Regions from separate parts of the Streptomyces sp. NPDC085937 genome, predicted to be linked through region 1. Evidence: riboswitches for the same ligand, from Rfam matches in the RefSeq annotation. Region 1 holds a riboswitch; each other region holds the start of a gene.
What was found. Region 1 has a riboswitch for cyclic di-AMP ahead of ACIF8S_RS25150 (transglycosylase SLT domain-containing protein). Riboswitches for the same ligand answer to the same signal wherever they lie in the genome.
Positions count from the first base shown of each region.

Region 2: another riboswitch for cyclic di-AMP. It lies ahead of ACIF8S_RS00480 (M23 family metallopeptidase); the one in region 1 lies ahead of ACIF8S_RS25150 (transglycosylase SLT domain-containing protein).
Region 3: another riboswitch for cyclic di-AMP. It lies ahead of ACIF8S_RS03450 (NlpC/P60 family protein); the one in region 1 lies ahead of ACIF8S_RS25150 (transglycosylase SLT domain-containing protein).

Region 1 is NZ_JBITSH010000013.1:11,454-15,658, reverse strand. Features, by position in the region: gene fahA (fumarylacetoacetase) at 1-176, opposite strand, end outside; gene ACIF8S_RS25155 (HAD family hydrolase) at 492-1,364, shown strand; gene ACIF8S_RS25150 (transglycosylase SLT domain-containing protein) at 1,328-1,804, opposite strand; cyclic di-AMP (ydaO/yuaA leader) riboswitch at 1,810-1,979, opposite strand; gene ACIF8S_RS25145 (polyprenyl synthetase family protein) at 2,505-3,515, shown strand; gene ACIF8S_RS25140 (outer membrane lipoprotein carrier protein LolA) at 3,773-4,205, shown strand, end outside.
Region 2 is NZ_JBITSH010000001.1:114,071-118,275, forward strand. Features, by position in the region: gene ACIF8S_RS00475 (M16 family metallopeptidase) at 1-1,283, shown strand, start outside; cyclic di-AMP (ydaO/yuaA leader) riboswitch at 1,486-1,651, shown strand; gene ACIF8S_RS00480 (M23 family metallopeptidase) at 1,664-2,437, shown strand; gene ACIF8S_RS00485 (GntR family transcriptional regulator) at 2,649-3,353, shown strand; gene ACIF8S_RS00490 (HPr family phosphocarrier protein) at 3,514-3,795, opposite strand; gene ACIF8S_RS00495 (GNAT family N-acetyltransferase) at 3,972-4,205, shown strand, end outside.
Region 3 is NZ_JBITSH010000001.1:787,157-791,361, forward strand. Features, by position in the region: gene ACIF8S_RS03440 (NlpC/P60 family protein) at 1-318, opposite strand, end outside; gene ACIF8S_RS03445 (hypothetical protein) at 682-1,035, shown strand; gene ACIF8S_RS03450 (NlpC/P60 family protein) at 1,184-2,368, opposite strand; cyclic di-AMP (ydaO/yuaA leader) riboswitch at 2,376-2,522, opposite strand; gene pcrA (DNA helicase PcrA) at 2,807-4,205, shown strand, end outside.

The DNA.
Region 1 (4,205 bases):
GCGAGCAGGGAGGCGTAGGGGGAGCCCAGGGCGTGTGCCGCCGCGCCGGCGTCGAGGACGTGGTCGCCCAGCCGGACGCCCACGGTGCGGTCCGCCGAACCGGGGGGCGAGAACACGCCGTACGGCAGGTTGTGCGGGCCGAAGGGATCGCCCTCGGGGACATCGAAGGGGGGCATCGGGTGCTGCCTCGCTTTCGTGTGCGCGGGTGGGCCACGTGTCCGTGGCCGTGCCACACGTTACGGGGTCGCGTCCGGGTGAGTCCCTGTTAATTCGGCGACGTCCGTGGCCTGCCGGGCGGGCGTCCCGGATCCGCCCGGCCCGCACCGACGCGAGGGACACCGGAACGTCAGGCGGCGCACCGTGTTCCGACCCATCGGGGAAACGGTTCTCAACCGGTCCCGATCGGGCGCCGAAAGAAGGGAAACGGCACCCGAAGCGAGGGCATACGGGCGCGGTGAATCGGACGGTCCTCTTGTCCGTATTCTCTGATCATGGCCGCACCCACCGATTGTTCTCTCATCGCCACCGACCTGGACGGGACGCTGCTGCGCGGTGACGACACCCTTTCCGACCGCGCCCTCGCCGCCCTCGCGCGGGCGGAGCGCGCCGGCGTCCGGCACCTCGTGGTGACGGGCCGCCCGGCCCCCAGAGTGCGGTCGCTGCTCGGCGACCTCGGCTGCACCGGACTCGCGGTGTGCGGACAGGGGGCGCAGGTCTACGACGCCGGGACGGACCGGATGCTGTGGTCGGTCCGGCTGGACCGGGAGCTGGCGGAGACCGCGCTCGGCAAGATCGAGGCCGAGGTGGGTGAGGTGTACGCCGCGGTCGACCAGGACGGGGTCGACGGGCTGACGCTGATCGAACCGGGCTACCGGATGCCGCATCCGACGCTCCCGTCGGTTCCGGTGGAGCGGCGCGACGACCTGTGGGCGCGGCCGATCAGCAAGGTGCTGCTGCGCCATCCGCGGCTCTCGGACGACGCGTTGGCGGCGGCGGCCCGGTCCGTGGTGGGCTCGCTGGCCACGGTGACCATGTCGGGGCCGGGGACGGTGGAGCTCCAGCCGTGCGGGGTCACCAAGGCGACCGGTCTGGCGCTGGCCGCCGAGCACCTGGGGCTGCGTCCCGAGGACACGGTCGCCTTCGGCGACATGCCGAACGACGTCCCCATGTTCCGGTGGGCGGGCCACGGCGTCGCCATGGCCAACGCGCACCCCGAGCTCAAGGCGGTGGCCGACGAGGTCACCCTGTCGAACGAGGACGACGGCGTGGCCGTCGTCCTCGAGCGACTGTTCGGGCGGACGGCCGGGGTCGGCCGTCAGCGGTCGGCTCAGTACGCGCCGAAGACGTTGTCGATCGAGCCGTAGCGGTCGGCGGCGTAGTTGCAGGCCGCGGCGATGTTGGCGACCGGGTCGAACGGGTCGAAGGCCGTGCCGGGCACGTGGTACGCCTGGAAGGTCGGGTCGATGACCTGCAGCAGGCCCTTCGACGGGGTGCCCATGGCGGCGTTGGAGTCCCACAGGTTGATGGCGGCCGGGTTGCCGGACGACTCCCGCATGATGTTGCGGTGGATGGAGTCGTAGGAGCCCGGGATGCCGTTCTGCGCCATGACGTCCATCGCCTCGCGGATCCAGCCGTCGAGGTTCTCCGGGTACGCGGTCGTGGAGGCGGCGGTCGTGGCCTGGGTCGTGGTCGCGGCGGAGGCGCCGGTGGCGCCGAACAGCGGCAGCGCGACCACGGCGACCCCGGTGCCGGCGACGGCGAGGGAGCGGACGAGGCGGCGGCGGGACGAAGCGATGACGGGCATGTCTGGGTTCCTCTCCTACGCCTGCGAGGTGAGCTGTCGGGTTCGGGCGAGGAGAGTGCCCGGCCGTGCCCCTGCGGGCATGGCTTCACCCCGAGCCGTCCCGGCGCGATGTCCGGTACGGCGGCTTACCTGGGTCCCCCGCTCCTGCCGTGCGTGAGTTCGTCGTCGGGTGTGATGCGGGTGGCGGCAGGACTAGGCGTCCACCCGGCAGGCCCGGAACGTATGCGAGAGCACATGTCGGGAACAAGTGCGACGCTCACGCAAGACACCGTTTGATCTTGAGGTGGGTGGTTTTGCGCGCTTGATCCTTTGCGATCGCCAAGCGTCAACTCCGTTGCGTGGGGCGGGATGACGACGCCGTGGGCGCGTGGCCGGCCGACGTGCTCACGCGTGACTCACCTCACGGGACGGGGGACGTGAGCGCATTTGTGGCGTACAGGAATTCGCACAGCAATGACGGCAAATCGGACGTCAGGGCGGGCAGGATGGTTCACCGGTCACTGTGTCCGGGAAACAGAGGAATGTCCGTTGCTATCAGCCGATCAAAAACACTCCGCTTCTGATCCCCTATCGCCCTGCTTGTGACCCCGGGCCCTGGCGGTGATCGAAAGGTGACCGGATACGCTGACTCGAGTGGTGGCAGCGACCTATCGACAAACCGTGTAACCGCCAGCAGACACCAGCAGACAGGAGACCCCTCGTGACCGTCGTCGGGCCGTTCGGGCTGAGCGTGCGGGACCAGGCTCTGGAAGCCGATGTCCAGGCCGGATTGACGGCTGTCGAGGAAGGGCTGCTCGAGGCCACCAAGAGTGAGGTGCCGTTCATCACGGAGGCCGCCCAGCATCTGGTGCGGGCCGGAGGCAAGCGGTTCCGTCCGCTGCTCGTGATGCTCGCCGCCCGCTTCGGCGACCCCTACGCCCCCGGTGTGGTGCCGTCGGCCGTGGTGGTGGAGCTGACCCACCTGGCCACGCTGTACCACGACGACGTGATGGACGAGGCCGAGGTGCGGCGCGGGGTCGCGAGCGCCAACGCCCGCTGGGGCAACTCGGTCGCCGTACTCACCGGCGACTTCCTCTTCGCCCGCGCCTCGCACATCCTGGCCGACCTCGGCCCGGAGGCCGTGCGGGTGCAGGCCGAGGCGTTCGAGCGGCTGGTCACCGGACAGATCCTGGAGACCGCGGGCCCCCAGGACGGACGCGACCCGGTCGACCACTACCTGGACGTGCTCGGCGGCAAGACCGGCTCCCTGGTGGCGGTCTCCTGCCGGTTCGGCGCGATGATGTCCGGCGCCGACGAGACGGTGGTGGACGTCCTCACCCAGTACGGCGAGCGGCTCGGCGTCGCCTTCCAGCTCGCCGACGACGTCCTGGACATCGCCTCGGACTCCCACGAGTCGGGCAAGACCCCCGGCACGGACCTGCGCGAGGGCATCGCCACCCTGCCCGTGCTGCGGCTGCGCGAGCGGACGGCCCGGCTGGGGCTGGCCGAGGACGTCGCCCTGTGCGAGCTGCTCGACTCCGACCTCACCGACGACGCCCGGCACGCCGAGGCGCTGCGGCTGCTGCGCGCCCACCCCGCCCTGGAGCAGGCCCGCCGGGACACCGTGCGCTACGCCGAGGAGGCGCGCGCCGCGCTCGCCCCGCTGCCCGACGGTCCCGCCAAGGCAGCGCTGGTCGAGCTGTGCGACGCGGTCGTGCACCGGGCCGGCTGACCGGCGCCCGTACGGCCCCGTACGCCTTCCGCACCCGGGTGACCCCTACGGGGCGGGTGAGGCACCGTCGTCCCGTGTCATACCGCAGCAGTACGCGCAGTTGAGCCCGCGGTCTGACGATTCCGCCGTCGGGGTTTGGTCAGATGGAACACGACGGACAACACCACTTCTCACCGGTTCGGGTGAGAATGGCGGCTCGGGCCGAGACTGGTGTGAGGACACGAGACGGAAGCCGCCGCCGACGACGGAGGGCACACATGGCACCGTACGCATCCGACGACAAGACGACCGCGGGAGAGGCCGAGGAGCCGCGCACGCTGCGGCGCAGGGCCGCCCGGTACGTCGTCCCTGTCACCGTGATGGGCGTGGCGGCCGCGACGATCGGACTCGTCCCGGCGCTCGCCGACTCCGGTGACCCGGATCTGCCGGAGATCACCGCCGCCCAGCTCATCGAGAAGATCGCGCAGTCGGACGTGGAGCACCTGTCCGGCACCGTGAAGATCACCACCGACCTCGGACTGCCGGACCTCGGCGGGCTGGAGAGCGGTCTGCTGTCCGGCGCGGTCGGCTCCGGGGAGGAGGGCGGCTCCTCCGCCGACCCGTCCGGCCGGCTCACCGAGCTGGCCTCCGGCATGCACACCCTGCGGGTCGCGGCCGACGGCCCGGACCGCCAGAAGCTCTCCCTGCTGG
Region 2 (4,205 bases), on a different contig from region 1:
CCGTCCTGCGCTGCCACCGCCCCGGCCAGCAGGTCGTCGCCGTCGAGGTGTCCCTCGACGCGCCCCTGGACGCGGAGCCGGACGGTCTGGACGGCGTCGCCACGATCATGGCGCGGGCCTTCTCCGAGGGCACCGACAAGCACACCGCCGAGGAGTTCGCCGCCGAACTGGAGCGCTGCGGCGCCACCCTGGACGCGCACGCCGACCACCCCGGCGTCCGCCTCAGCCTCGAGGTCCCCGCCTCGCGGCTCGCCAAGGGGCTCGGGCTGGTCGCCGACGCGCTGCGGGCGCCCGCGTTCGCCGACAGCGAGGTCGAACGGCTGGTCCGCAACCGCCTCGACGAGATCCCGCACGAGCTGGCGAACCCGTCCCGCCGTGCCGCGAAGGAGCTCGCCAAGGAGCTGTTCCCGGCGAGTGCACGCATGTCGCGCCCGCGCCAGGGCACCGAGGAGACCGTCGAGCGCATCGACTCCGCGGCCGTGCGCGGCTTCTACGAGAAGCACGTCCGCCCGGCCACGGCCACCGTCGTGGTGGTCGGTGACCTCACCGGCATCGACCTGGACGGGCTGCTCGCCGACACCCTGGGCGCCTGGACCGGCTCGCAGGCCCAGCCGCGGCCCGTGCCGCCGGTGGTCGCCGACGACTCCGGCCGCGTCGTCATCGTGGACCGGCCCGGCGCCGTCCAGACGCAGCTGCTCATCGGCCGCATCGGCCCGGACCGGCACGACCGCGTGTGGCCCGCGCAGGTCCTCGGCACGTACTGCCTCGGCGGCACCCTGACCTCCCGCCTGGACCGCGTCCTGCGCGAGGAGAAGGGATACACCTACGGCGTGCGGGCGTTCGGCCAGGTGCTCCGGTCGGCCCCGGACGGCACGGGGGCGTCGATGCTGGCCATCAGCGGTTCCGTCGACACCCCCAACACCGGCCCGGCGCTGGACGACCTGTGGACCGTGCTGCGCACGCTGGCCGCCGAGGGCCTCACCGACGAGGAGCGCGACGTCGCGGTGCAGAACCTCGTGGGCGTGGCGCCGCTCAAGTACGAGACCGCCGCGGCCGTCGCCGGCACCCTGGCCGACCAGGTCGAGCAGCACCTGCCCGACCACTACCAGGCCGACCTGTACCGGCAGTTGGCCGCGACCGGCACCGTGGAGGCCACGGCCGCGGTGGTGAACGCCTTCCCGGTGGACCGTCTGGTGACCGTCCTCGTCGGTGACGCCGCGCAGATCAAGGCGCCCGTGGAGGCCCTGGGAATCGGTGAAGTCACCGTCGTGACGGCCGAGTAGGGACCGGCCGGGACACGCGGGCGCGAGGAGCCCTGGTGGCGGGAACGTCACCAGGGCTCCCTTATGCCCGAATTGGGGCGGAGGTTGCCTGTCTGCCCTGTGGGATGCGCTACAAAAACGGGGATTCGTTTGAGGATTGAGAGATGCCCCGCTTAGTTTCATGCGGGCTGTTCGTCGGGCAGTGCGCCGCATCCGCGGCACCGGACAGTCATCGCCGAGTCCCCGTACGGCGCGAGCCAGGGGAGCCGGGGACCCACCTGTAGTCCCTGGGGTGAATCGGACGCCCGCGCGTGTCGCGAGGGTGCCCGTAGGAGACCTTCCTGCTCCGAACCCGTCAGCTAACCCGGTAGGCGAGAGGGAAGGAAAGGAACAGCCTGTACATGGCGTTCACGCGCGCCACCGGGAAGCACCGTCGTCCCAGCCGCGTCCAGCGCGGCACCGCCCGCGCCGCGGGCGTCGCGGCCCTCGCGGGCACCGGCGTCGTCGGCTCGCTCGCGGCCCCCGCACTCGCCGCCGAGCCCGCCGCGGCGCAGACCGGCCTCACCCCCGTCGTCACGCTGGGCGGCGTGGTCGCCGACCGCGTCGACGCCCAGGCGGCCGCCCAGCACGAGGCAGCCCGTGAGGCGGCCGAGGCCGCCGCGCGCAAGGCCGCCGAGGAGGCGGCCCGGGAGCGGGCGGCCGAGGAGGCCGAGAAGGCCCGTGCGGAGAAGGAGCGCGCTGCGCGCGAGGCCGAGCGCAAGCGCCTCAACACCTTCGTCTCCCCGATCCCCGGCTCCTACGTCTCGACGGCCTACCAGAGCGGCGGCGCCATCTGGTCGTCCGGCAGCCACACCGGGATCGACTTCCACGCCGCGAGTGGCACGCCCGTCCAGTCGGTCGGCGTCGGCACCGTCGTCGAGGCCGGCTGGGGCGGCGCGTACGGGAACCAGGTCGTGATCAAGATGCACGACGGCACCTACACCCAGTACGCCCACCTGTCCTCCCTCGCCGTGTCGGTGGGCCAGGAGGTCGCCGCGGGCCAGCAGATCGGCGTCTCCGGCGCCACCGGCAACGTCACGGGCGCCCATCTGCACTTCGAGGCGCGGATGTCCGCGGACTACGGCTCCGACCTCGACCCGGTCGCCTACCTCCGGTCGCACGGCGTGAACATCTAGGGAACGTCCAGGGCGCGCACGTCCGCCCTCCCGCCCCGGCTCCCCGTGAGCCGGGACTTTCGCCGTTTCGGGGCACAACCGTCAGCCCGCCGTCTGTCCAAAAAATATGTATGGATTCCCGCCCGCCGTCGGAAATTGTCGCCGATTGCAATAGAGTCACGAACGGACGTCAATCGACGACGTTTCACGGGGATTAATGCGGAGGTCGGTCATGCGTATTCCCGCGCACTCGGTGTGCACGGCGATCCGGGACGACATCGTCGCCGGTGTCTACGAGCGCGGTGGCCGGCTGACCGAGGAACTGCTCGCCCGCCGATACGGCGTCTCCCGCGTCCCCGTGCGCGAGGCGCTGCGCACGCTGGAGGCCGAGGGCTTCGTGGTGACCCGGCGGCACGCGGGCGCGTGCGTCGCGGAGCCCACCGAGCAGGAGGCCGCCGACCTGCTGGAGATGCGCCAGCTCCTGGAACCCTTGGGCGCCTCCCGGGCGGCCCAGCGGCGCACCGACGCCCATCTGAAGGTGCTGCGCGGTCTGGTCAGACTGGGGCAGGAACGCGCACGTCAGGGCAACAGCGACGACCTGCGCTCGCTGGGCGGCTGGTTCCACGAGACGCTCGCCCAGGCCTCGGGGAGTCCCGCGCTGACCTCGATGCTGACGCAGTTGCGGCACAAGATCGCCTGGATGTACGCGGTCGAGGGGCCGGCGGATCCGGTCGCGTACTGGGCGGAGCACGGCGCGATCGTGGACGCCGTGGCCCGTGGCGACGGCGACCGGGCGCGGACCCTCACGGCGCTGCACACCGAGCACGCGGGCGCCGGACACCGGCTGCGGTTCGCCTCCGGGGCCGAGCGTGCCGTACGCGCGGAGCGTGTGAGGAACTCGCAACATCCCGTAAACATGCCGAGCCTGCGCCATTAACACGGGTCCCGTATACAAAGAGCGGATAATTCGTGGGGGCTATTTCTGCTGCCCGGAAAGAGAAATGCAAAAGGCCCGCCCGGTGATCCGGACGGGCCTTTCGATGCCGTGTGGCCGACCTGGGGGAATTTCCCCGCGGTCGTCCGTCCGGCTCTTCTGCTCAGACGGTCTCGGGAAGCTCCTCGAGCCCCTCGGCGACCAGCTTCGCCAGACGGTCCAGGGCGGCGTCCGCGCCCTCGGCGTCGGAGGCGAGGACGATCTCCTCACCGCCCTGGGCGCCCAGGCCCAGGACGGCCAGCATCGAGGCCGCGTTCACGGGGGTGCCCCCGGCCTTGGCGATCGTCACCGGGACGCCTGCGGCCGTGGCGGCTCGGACGAAGATGGAGGCGGGGCGGGCGTGGAGACCCTCGGCCCAGCCGACGTTGACGCGGCGCTCAGCCATGTGTTGCTGCCCTTCGCAGTTCAGGGTTGTCTAGACCAGTCTTCCATATCGTGGCGCGTGCCCGGAGCGGCGTCCGGAACGGCCCCGGCGGCCCCCGGGCCGCGGCCTCGGCCCGGCGGTCGTCCACCACAGACTGCCTCGCGCCGCCGTCGGACGCGAGCCGTAGTCTGGGGCGCATGCAGACCTCGTCGGACCGCCACGAGTACCCCGCCCACTGGGAGGCCGACGTGGTGCTGCGCGACGGCGGCACCGCGCGCGTCCGCCCCATCACGGCCGACGACGCCGAGCGGCTGGTCAGCTTCTACGAGCAGGTGTCGGACGAGTCGAAGTACTACCGCTTCTTCGCCCCCTACCCGCGGCTGTCCGCCAAGGACGTCCACCGCTTCACCCACCACGACTTCGTGGACCGG
Region 3 (4,205 bases), on a different contig from region 1:
GGCCGCCGCGACCGTCCCGAGGGACTCCCGTGCGGCGTTGAGGCGGGCCTGCGCCCGGGCCGTCTCGTCCTGAAGGTCGCGCAGCCGCTGCCGGGCCGAGTCCGCCTTCTCCTTCGCGCCGTTGTACTTCTCGGTGGCGACCTCCGCCTCACGGTGGAGCCGGTCCACGTCGGCCCCCGCCGGCGCCGGCCGAGGCGCGGCGTGTCCCGCTCCGCCGAAGCCGGCCGCGGTGGCCGCTCCGGCGAGGACGACGGTGACGGCCGCACGGGCCGTGGTGCCGCCCACCGGACGCTGTCGGACCCTGCGGTGCGCTGCCACCCTCGCTGCCGTCCTTCCCATGACCGCCCGCCGCGGCCGGGCTCTCGTCCGGCGGTCCGGCGGCGGGGTGACAGGGGAGCCGTCCGCCGCCGGACCTTTCTTCGGCGGTGGTGTCCGGCCGCCGCTCCTGGTCCGAGCGGCGATGCAGAGCCGGTCACCTGGTGCAGGACGCTAGGCCGGGGCGCGCGGGATCGGATACGGGTTGTGCGGAACTGACATCCCCGGAGCGCTGGGTGACCGTAAGTGACAGCGATCTTGTTCCCGGTGCTTCGTTCTCACTCTGGGTGATGACCGATGTGGTGAAGGCGGGAAGGGCGAGGGCGGCGGAATGCTATGAGACGCCCCTGGCTAGGCTCCGGCCTCATGGACGTACTCATCCACCTCTTCGTCGGTCTGCACATCATCGGCATCGCGTCGCTGCTCGGCGGTTTCCTCACCCAGATGAAGGCGATGGGCGCGGGCACCGCCCGTTTCGTCCCGGCGATGCTGCACGGCGCGCTGACGATGCTGGTCACCGGTGTGGTGCTGGTGGGCCTCAACCAGGCCCAGGATTACTCCGTCGACAACGTCAAGATCGGCGTGAAGCTGGCCGTGCTGATCGTGATCCTCGGCCTGGTCTACGTGAAGCGGGACGAGGAGAAGGTGGACAAGGGCGTCTTCGGCCTGGTCGGCCTGCTGACCGTGGCGAACATCTTCATCGCGGTCCTCTGGACCTGAGCCCCGGGCCCCGGCAAGCCGGACCCACCTCCCCCGCCGACCGCGCCCTCACCGGCCCGGTCGGCGGTTTCGTATCCACGCTTGTCAGCGCGTCCAAGGGCAGCCGACGCGCGGCGGCCCGGGATCACACGCTCATGATTGCGGCCCGTCAGGCCGGGCGGACGATGCTGTGGATCGCGGAGTCGCCGTCGTAGTAGATGGACTCCTCGCGTACGTAGGCGCCGGGCTTCGGGGCGTGGATCATCATGCCGTTGCCGATGTAGATGCCCACGTGGGTGACGTCGTCGTAGAAGAAGACCAGGTCGCCGGGCTGTGCCTGGGACACCGGGACGGCGGTGCCGGCGTTCACCTGGTCGTAGGTGGTGCGCGGCAGGGAGACGCCGGCGGCCTTCCAGGCGGCCTGGGTGAGCCCCGAGCAGTCGTAGGAGCCCGGCCCGGTCGCGCCCCAGACGTACGGCTTGCCGATCTGCGCGCGGGCGAACGCGAGGGCCTTCTCGGCCTTGGTGCCGTACGAGGAGTCGGCCGGCGGGGTGTCGGTCGAGCCGGTGGACCCGGAACTTGCGGACCCGGAGCCGTCCGAGGTGCCGGCGCCCTGCTGCGCGGCCTCCTCGCGGGCCTGCTCCTGCTCCGCCTGCTGGCGGGCCAACTCCGCCGCCTTGCGGGCGGCCTCCTCCTGCTTCCGCTTCTCGATCGCGGCGAGCCGCGCCTTCTCCTCGGCGGTCAGCTGTGCCATCAGCTCGCGCGCGTCGGCGAGCTTCTTCTGGACGGTGGCCTTGGCCGTCTTCAGGTCGCCCTGCGTCTCGGTGAGCGTCCGGAGGCTCTCGGTGGCCTCCTTGCGCTTCATCATCGTCTCGGACTGCTGGGTGACGTAGTCGTCGACCGCGTCCTTCTGCCGGCCGGTCATCCGGTCCAGCACCCGTCGCTGGTCGAAGAGGTCCTGCGGGGTCTGCGCGAGCAGGAACGTCGCCGTGTCGGGGAGGCCGGCGCCGGTGCGGTACTGCGCGGCGGCGTAGGAGCCCAGCTCCTCGCGCGCCTCGTTCAGCGACTGGGTGCGCTTGGCCACGTCGTCGAGCAGGGTGTCGACGCGCTTGCGCTGCTTGGTGGTCTTCTCCTTGGCCGCGTTGTACTTCTCGGTGGCCGACTCGGCCTGGCGGTAGAGGTCGCCGACCTTCTTCTCGACCTCCTCCAGGCTCGGCCGGTCGTCGTCCGTGGGAGCGGCCTGGGCGGTCTGGGAGAGCAGGGCCACGGAGGTGAGCGCGGCCGTGGCCAGGGCCGGGGTGCGTATGCCTGCCACGCGCGTGCCCGGGGTGCGCGACTTGCGGTGCGACGCCAAGGGAGGCGACTCCTTCCGTACTCCGCCTACCGGGTTAGCTGTCGGGTTCGGGCGGTGGAAGGGTTGCCCTACGGCCCGCTCCCTGAGGGAGTGGTCCGATTCACCCCAAGTCTCGGTGGGTCCCCGGCTCCGGCTGCCACGGCGGACAGTGACGGACTCGGCGGGGGCCGCGCGGCCCGGCGAGGTTCGCCGGCGGGGGACGAGCGGCCCGAACCGCACCGTAGCCAACTGGTGTGGCCCCTGTGAAGGTTGATGGGTGATATGCCCGATACATTTTCGTGACCTTGTTCGTGGGGTCACTCTCGGTGAGACGGCGGGCGTGGAGGGTGCCCGCCGCGGGACCACGCAGAGGAAGCCGCAGGACCGCGCAGGGGAAGCCGTGTGATGTTTCCGGGGCGGCCCCGGGTTGTCGGTGCGGCGCCCTAGACTCGGAGAGCGATGAGCAGCCTCTTTGACGACAGCTTCCTGGCGGACCTCCAGGCCCAGCGGGGCCCCGCGGACGAGCCCCCGCCGCCACCCGAGGACGAGCACGCCCCGGAGCCCCTTCCGGACGACCTGTTCGGCGGGAAGTTCGACGCGCCCCCGGAGCGGGACGCGTACTACCGCGACGGCGCCCCCCGCCCGGTGATCGACGCCGCCGCGCTGCTGGAGGGGCTGAACGACAACCAGCGCGCCGCCGTCGTGCACTCCGGCTCCCCCCTGCTCATCGTGGCCGGAGCCGGGTCCGGCAAGACCCGTGTGCTCACCCACCGCATCGCGCACCTGCTCGCCGAGCGGGGCGTCCACCCGGGCCAGATCCTCGCGATCACCTTCACCAACAAGGCCGCGGGCGAGATGAAGGAGCGCGTCGAGCAGCTCGTCGGCCCGCGCGCCAACGCCATGTGGGTCATGACCTTCCACAGCGCGTGCGTGCGCATCCTGCGCCGGGAGTCCAAGAAGCTCGGCTTCACGTCGTCCTTCTCGATTTACGACGCCGCCGACTCCAAGCGTCTGATGGCCCTGGTCTGCCGCGACCTGGACCTCGACCCCAAGCGTTTCCCGCCGAAGTCCTTCAGCGCCAAGATCAGCAACCTGAAGAACGAGCTGATCGACGAGGAGGACTTCGCCGCGCAGGCGACCGACGGATTCGAGAAGACCCTCGCCCAGGCGTACGCGCTCTACCAGTCCCGGCTGCGCGAGGCGAACGCGCTGGACTTCGACGACCTGATCATGACGACGGTCAACCTGCTCCGCGCCTTCCCGGACGTCGCCGAGCACTACCGCCGCCGTTTCCGGCACGTCCTGGTCGACGAGTACCAGGACACCAACCACGCCCAGTACGCCCTGGTGCGCGAGCTCGTCGGAGGCGCCTCCGAGCACCCCGTCGACGTGCCGCCGGAGGCCGAGGTGCCGCCCGCCGAGCTGTGCGTGGTGGGCGACGCCGACCAGTCGATCTACGCCTTCCGCGGCGCGACGATCCGCAACATCCTCCAGTTCGAGGAGGACTACCCGGACGCGACGACGATCCTGCTGGAGCAGAACTACCGCTCCACGCAGACCATCCTCTCCGCCGCGAACGCGGTCATCGAGCGCAACGAGTCCCGCCGTCCCAAGAACCTGTGGACCAACGCCGGCTCGGGCGCGCTCATCACCGGGTACGTGGCGGACACCGAGCACGACGAGGCCCAGTTCGTCGCCGACGAGATAGACCGCCTCACGGACGCGGGCGAGGCCAAGGCCGGCGACGTCGCCGTCTTCTACCGCACCAACGCCCAGTCCCGTGTGTTCGAGGAGATCTTCATCCGCGTCGGCCTGCCCTACAAGGTCGTCGGCGGGGTGCGCTTCTACGAGCGCAAGG